One region of the Lysinibacillus sp. FSL L8-0312 genome, then DNA from elsewhere that is predicted to be linked to it. Evidence: riboswitches for the same ligand, from Rfam matches in the RefSeq annotation. Region 1 holds a riboswitch; each other region holds the start of a gene.
The links. Region 1 has a riboswitch for thiamine pyrophosphate ahead of thiC (phosphomethylpyrimidine synthase ThiC). Riboswitches for the same ligand answer to the same signal wherever they lie in the genome.

Region 1 (2,274 bases):
GTAAAAGAACACCCGCATGTATCGTGAAATAATCAACCCCCTGCTCTGCTTGCTCAATGAGCGTATCACGATAAACTTCCCACGTTAAATCCTCGGCTATGCCATTTACTTTTTCTAAAGCCTGATAAATGGGCACCGTTCCCACTGGCACTGCAGCATTTCGAATAATCCATTCTCTCGTTGTATGAATATGTTTACCAGTCGAGAGATCCATAATATTATCGGCACCCCAGCGTGTAGCCCATGTCATTTTCTCAACTTCTTCTGCTATTGACGACGACACCGCGGAATTTCCAATGTTTGCATTGATTTTCACATGGAAGTTACGACCAATAATCATCGGCTCTGCCTCAGGGTGATTAATATTAGAAGGCATAATAGCCCGACCTGCTGCAATTTCTGAACGAACAAATTCAGGATCCATGTTTTCACGTATCGCCACAAACTCCATTTCCGGCGTTATCATTCCATTTCGTGCATAGTGAAGCTGTGTTACATTTTTACCCCTTTTTGCACGTAAAGGCTTCCGCTCCAATTCAGGGAAAACATTTTCTTGAATGCGCGGATCATCAACACGACGAAAACCGTTATCCTCAGGTTTAATCGTACGCCCCTCATATTCCTCAACATCTCCTCTTTCTTCTATCCATGCACGTCGCAAAGTAGGCAGACCCTTTGTAATATCAATGTGATAATTCGGATCTGTGTATGGACCACTCGTATCATATACTCGAATAGGGGCATTTTTTTCATCCCCAAAGCTACCAGTCGTTGGGCTTAATGCGATTTCACGCATAGGTACTAAAATATCTGGACGTGATCCTTCCACATACACTTTTTTGCTTCCTTCAAAGCTAGACATAATCGTAATGTTCTTTTCACTAACTACTGACATGAGCTACTTCTCTCCCTTAAATGTAATTTGATACAAGGACCGAAAATCTAGCTCACTCCAACAAATAAAGAAAGGCCGAATCCAAAATATTTTTTTGGATCCGGCCATGAATGTAAAGGTCTAGTAATTGCACACGACATACGATGCAATAGCTTCTTAACTTTCCCACGCTGGTATGAGCCAGATCAGGTCCAAAGGGTCAAGAAACTTCTAAGCGTTTCCCTCTCAGCCTGACTCATCAGACTCCCCTAGTTAATACTATTTAGTTTGATGCTAGTGTAGCAGATATTTCTAAGAGATGGAAGTTTTCCATTCAATATTTTAAAATTTTCATCCAACTAAGTAAATAATACTTCCGCAAGATAAATCACGATCGTTACTGTTAGACAGCTCACAATGGTTGAAAATAAAACAGTTTGCGCAGCTGTAGCTGATTCCACATCGTATTCTAATGCTAGACTAGAGCTATTGCGAGATGTTGGGAAGGCACTGGCTATAAACAGAGATTGTGCGACAACTCCATCTAACCCCAATACATAAATAATGACCAATGCTACAGCTGGTCCGATAACTAATCTTGTAAAACAGCTAACAAAAACAGTTTTATTAAACATAGATTTGATTTCAAGCTGTGATAATTGTGCGCCTAATGTAATTAAGGCTACAGCAATAAATCCATCTGCGACATGCTCTACAGGTATTTTGATAAACTGCGGTATACCAATATTAAAATAGTTCATAGCGACACCAATAATTAGCGCATGAATAATGGGCATTTTAAAGAAATCTTTGATGATTGTCATACCCGATTTCGTAGAGGAAATTAAATTGTACAAACCATATGTATAAGTTGTCATATTTTGAAATATAACGAGCATGACCTGAATGGCTACACCAATAGGTTGTGTTACAAAAATCATTTGGGCCACTGGAATACCATAATTTCCAGAGTTAATGAGCACAACACTATTTTTAAAGACGGCTGCCTCCGTTTTGGCCAAACCAAGCCCTTTCGCTAAAAAATGACTGAGTATCATTTGACTCCCAATAAAAAGCACAATAAATAACCCGACTTCTCCCAGAACAGACAGCTCTACACGTGTTTCATATAAATTCACAAAAACAGCGGCTGGCATAAAGCAATATGTAATAAGCTGAGACAATGCTTTTAAGTTAAAACGAAATTTCTTTTGTAGTATAGCGCCAAGTACAAGCAACACTAAAATAGGTGCAACAATTTGAAAGAAAATCATTCCGAGATACATCATATTGATGACCCCCTTCCCTTCATTATAGTAGTGCTGAATGGCTAACAGGTCAATGTCTCTTCCCTTCACCATTAAGAAAGACTGCCTATATATTTTAGGCAGCCTTTTTCT
Region 2 (2,274 bases), 1.4 Mb from region 1:
GTATATTTGGCGTAACAATCGTAGCTAGTGGTAGTAAAGATGAGCGTAACGCCTCAATAGCTTCTTGCTGTAATAAGCTTTCTCCACCTTTTGCAATCATCACGGGATCCACAATTAGTGGTATGTTTAATTCACCGATCATGCGTGCGATGGCTTGGATAATACCAGAGGAATAAAGCATGCCTGTTTTCATTGCAGCAATCGGAAAATCTTCGACTAACGCTTGAAATTGTTTTTCCACAAACGAAATGTCAATGGGGAAAACACCTGTCACGCCTGTTGTATTTTGTGCAGTTAAAGCTGTAATAACGGAAGTGCCGAACACCTCTAATTCCTGAAATGTTTTTAAATCAGCCTGTATACCAGCACCGCCACCACTATCTGATCCAGCAATCGTCGTTACAATATGCATGATGCTTCACCATCCTTTGATAAACGATGTATAGCATTAAGCAAAGCTATTTGAAAATCACCGATATCTGCAGTGAATGCAGAAGCTAGTACTGCTGCCTTTTTATAGTAAGTGAGTGTTTCTGCTAATTGGTTGTATGGCTTGTTACCTGCGACATAGGCAGCACCACAAAGCGCACTAAGTAAACAGCCAGTACCAGTGACCTCTGTCATTTGTGGGTGGCCACCAGCTATCCACTGGCTATGCTCACCATTTGTTATAAGATCACGTTCACCTGTTACAATAACGATACAATTATATCGTTGTGCCACTAGTAATGCTTCCGTCTCCAGTGACATGGAGCCATGACCACTATCTACACCTTTCTGTTGCCAATCTACATTGGCTATAGCCGCAAGCTCACCGATATTACAGCGAATTACGGCAAATTGTATGTTTTCAAGTAAGTATTGAACGGTTTCCTTGCGATAAGTTGTAGCCCCTGCCCCAACTGGATCTAATATAACTGGAATGCCAAGTGCATTAGCTTTTTTTCCTGCTAACAGCATGGCGTTTTTGGTGCGAGTATTGAGTGTCCCGATATTAATTAATAATGCTTGTGCCATTGCTACCATTTCCTCAACCTCTTGGCTATCGTCAGCCATAACGGGCGAAGCACCTAATGCTAATAAACCATTTGCTTGGAAATTTGCCACCACATAGTTTGTGATGCAATGAATAAGTGGTTGCTGTTGACGAATTGTTTGAAATATCATTTTAATTTTAGTCCTCCTTTGTGGATGGACGTAAGCATGCAAAAAGGCTCTTTTTATGTGAAAATACACGAAAAAGAGCCTTTCATCTGAAAAAATCGATGTCTGTTGCTCCCTACGTCAGTATTAACTAACAGGTTCAAAGGGTCAGGTTTTACCTTCTCAACTCTTTCGAGTCCCCCTGCAATTTTGCTTTTAGTTGACCAAAATGTACCATACTTTTCATTTGTATTCAATAGCTAGTTTTCCTATCGACAAAACGTGACTGATGCCATATAGCTAGGTATGATAGTTGTCATGACTTTACCTAAATTAAGCGCAAACCATTGAAAATACTGAAAAAGGAGTTTTATAATGTGTCATAGCAAAAGGGGGCATTTGCCATGAAAAGACAAGATTTAGTTGCACCAGAATGGTATAACATAACAGAGGAAATTGAAAAATATGCTCAGGATGCAACGAAAAATGCTTTAATTATTTATGAAGAAAATCAAGCTGTACAATTTATTACATATGCACATTTGATGGAAAAAGCGAATCAAGCAGCACATGTTTTCACCTTACAAGGTTTAACGAAGGGTGATGTGATTTTAGTGATGGTACCACGCTTAGTGGAAGCATATATTGTTTATATTGCAGCATTAAAAGCAGGTTTAACCATCATTCCAAGCTCAGAAATGTTAAGAACAAAAGATATTGAGTATCGCATTCATCACGCCAATGCTAAAGGGGTTGTTGCCTATGAGCCCTATATTGAACAATTTGATGAAGTTGGAAATTTACAGGGCATACAGCAATTTGTCATAGGGAAAGCACATGAGCCTTGGCAGCCTTTACTAGAAAAAATGCACCATCAACCTACAACTTACATAAATCCGACTCCGACAAAAAGTACTGATAATGCATTTTTAGCCTATACAAGCGGCACAACAGGTAACCCGAAGGCAGCGGTACATACACACAGCTGGGGCTATGCTCATTTACGAACAACAGCACCACATTGGTTAGGTGTACAAGAAAATGATATTGTTTGGGCAACAGCAGCACCTGGATGGCAAAAATGGATATGGAGTCCCTTTCTCGCTACATTAGGCAGTGGTGCTACTGCAT
Region 3 (2,274 bases), 930 kb from region 1:
GGAATAACAATAGGTGCTAATTTTACGGCGGTTTTCACAACATTTGATAATTTCATTCAAAAACAGCTCCTTTTACAATTACTACTACCTGTTTCGCTTAAAAATGAAACATTAACGAATAACACGAACAGCTTGAATAATATTCCATATTACAATTCCTAGTGAGACGATGGCATAAATGGCAAACGAAACGAACCAAATAATCAACATCGTATTATTGCCTGACGTTGGATCCAAATTAAATGTAGAAAAAACAAAGACAATAAAGAACAGAATGCCGAAAACAAAAGGAATTAAATGAGAGATAAGTGCACGAATTGAATGTCTTTTTACGTCACTATCTTTCGTAATAATGTACACAATTAATGGGACGATAAAAGGGGCGAAGAAAATACTTAAATAACTAAAGGCAGATAAAATTTTTTGGTTCTCCATAGTTGTACCTCCTTTTTTAATATTTACGCATGAAAAACAGCAAAGTTTCAAAAAAATAATATATGGAAGAGGTTGTAATCCTTCTATCCTTTGCGTACAATGAGAATGTTCGAATAAATTCAGATGTAACGACCACAAGGGGAGCTGATGATGTCAGCTGAGACTGGGCACGTAATGCCTTGACTCTTTGAACCTGTAAGTTAACGCTTGCGTAGGGATGTGGATAGAAACCGACACTAGTACGATGTGAGGCTCTGTCCTGGCATCGTTTTTTCATTCTTGAGGGAATAAAAAGGTGTCAGAAAGAGACATATCAGCGCATTTCTATTCCTGCTCTTGTATCCTACATCGGAACAAAGGAGAGAATATATATGGACAAAAAAAGACTATTAATGCTTGTGGAGATTGCGATATTTGCAGCAATCGGTCTTGTGCTTGATCAGGTTTCCTTTAAAGTATGGGCACAAGGTGGCTCTGTTAGTCTAGTCATGGTACCTATTATGTTAATAGCATTTCGCTGGGGCTTAGTAGCTGGGCTAACAACTGGATTACTCGTGGGTGTAATGCAAACCATGTTTGGTGCTACGATTGTGCACTGGCTACAAGGATTCCTTGATTATGGTGTTGCTTTCACAGTTGTAGGATTAGCGGCGGTTGTGCGTGGACCCGTGTTGGCGGCTGCCAAAAATGCCAACAAAACAAAAATGGCACTTTACATTATATTAGGTACGGTACTTGCGGGCTTTTTACGATATGCAGCCCACACGATGGCTGGCGCTGTATTTTTTGCAGAATATGCTGGCGATCAAAATGCATGGATCTATTCCATCATCTATAATGGTACATATATGCTACCAGCAACTATTTTAACGGCAATTGTAGGCGTTCTTTTATTCGCAGCTGCTCCACAATTAATGCAAAGAAAAGCATAAAACATGCCCCTCACATTTGTGAAGGGGCTTTTTTGTCGCAAATAACTCTTTGCGCACTTCGCAAAGTAAGGAAGCATACAATATTTAAAGCGTTTATCGTTATACGCATAACAAGTTATGTTATATTAAAGTATAGATATTAGATGAAAGGGACGTTATACATGATTGTAAAAACGCAAGAAGAGATTGAAGCTTTTAAAAAAATAGGACGCATTTGTGCTGAAATTCGTGAAGCGATGAAAGCTGCCACAAAACCAGGTGTTACAACATTGGAGCTAGATGAAATTGCTGGCCGTATGTTTGCAGAGGCTGGCGCGATATCTGGTCCAAAGGGAGAATATGATTTCCCAGGGTATACATGTATTAGTGTCAATGAAGAAGTGGCGCATGGTATCCCCGGAAAACGTGTTATTCAAGAGGGGGATATTGTAAATATCGATGTTTCTGGTTCATTAAATGGCTACTTTGCTGACACTGGTATTTCATTTGTGGTTGGTGATGGCTATGAGGACAAAGAAAAGCTATGTCGCGTTGCCAAAAGCGCCTTTGATCGAGCAATGACAAAGGTAAAGGCTGGGTCTAAATTAAATCAAATTGGTAAGGCAGTTGAACGTGAGGCGAATGCTAATGGCTTAACTGTTATTATGAATTTAACTGGTCATGGCTTAGGTCAATCTTTACATGATGAGCCGAATCACATTTTAAATTACTATGATGCATGGGATTCTACAATTATGAAAGAAGGTATGGTGCTTGCGGTTGAGCCGTTTATCTCAGCGAAGGCAGAGCATATTGTAGAAGCTGGTGATGGTTGGACATTCATTACACCTGATAAATCACTTGTAGCTCAAATTGAACATTCAGTCATTGTAACAAAAGATAAACCGATTATCCTAACATCATTAGA

Region 2: it holds a riboswitch for thiamine pyrophosphate, as region 1 does, so the genes downstream of both, thiM (hydroxyethylthiazole kinase) here and thiC (phosphomethylpyrimidine synthase ThiC) in region 1, are expected to answer to the same signal.
Region 3: it holds a riboswitch for thiamine pyrophosphate, as region 1 does, so the genes downstream of both, thiT (energy-coupled thiamine transporter ThiT) here and thiC (phosphomethylpyrimidine synthase ThiC) in region 1, are expected to answer to the same signal.

Annotation. Positions count from the first base shown of each region.
Region 1 is NZ_JBBOOV010000001.1:3,448,102-3,450,375, reverse strand. Features, by position in the region: gene thiC (phosphomethylpyrimidine synthase ThiC) at 1-895, opposite strand, end outside; TPP riboswitch at 1,041-1,155, opposite strand; gene MHI22_RS17340 (AEC family transporter) at 1,234-2,163, opposite strand.
Region 2 is NZ_JBBOOV010000001.1:2,020,121-2,022,394, reverse strand. Features, by position in the region: gene thiD (bifunctional hydroxymethylpyrimidine kinase/phosphomethylpyrimidine kinase) at 1-412, opposite strand, end outside; gene thiM (hydroxyethylthiazole kinase) at 400-1,167, opposite strand; TPP riboswitch at 1,260-1,357, opposite strand; gene mbcS (acyl-CoA synthetase MbcS) at 1,548-2,274, shown strand, end outside.
Region 3 is NZ_JBBOOV010000001.1:2,515,993-2,518,266, reverse strand. Features, by position in the region: gene MHI22_RS12790 (hypothetical protein) at 1-56, opposite strand, end outside; gene MHI22_RS12785 (DUF4870 domain-containing protein) at 112-435, opposite strand; TPP riboswitch at 563-670, shown strand; gene thiT (energy-coupled thiamine transporter ThiT) at 807-1,367, shown strand; gene map (type I methionyl aminopeptidase) at 1,529-2,274, shown strand, end outside.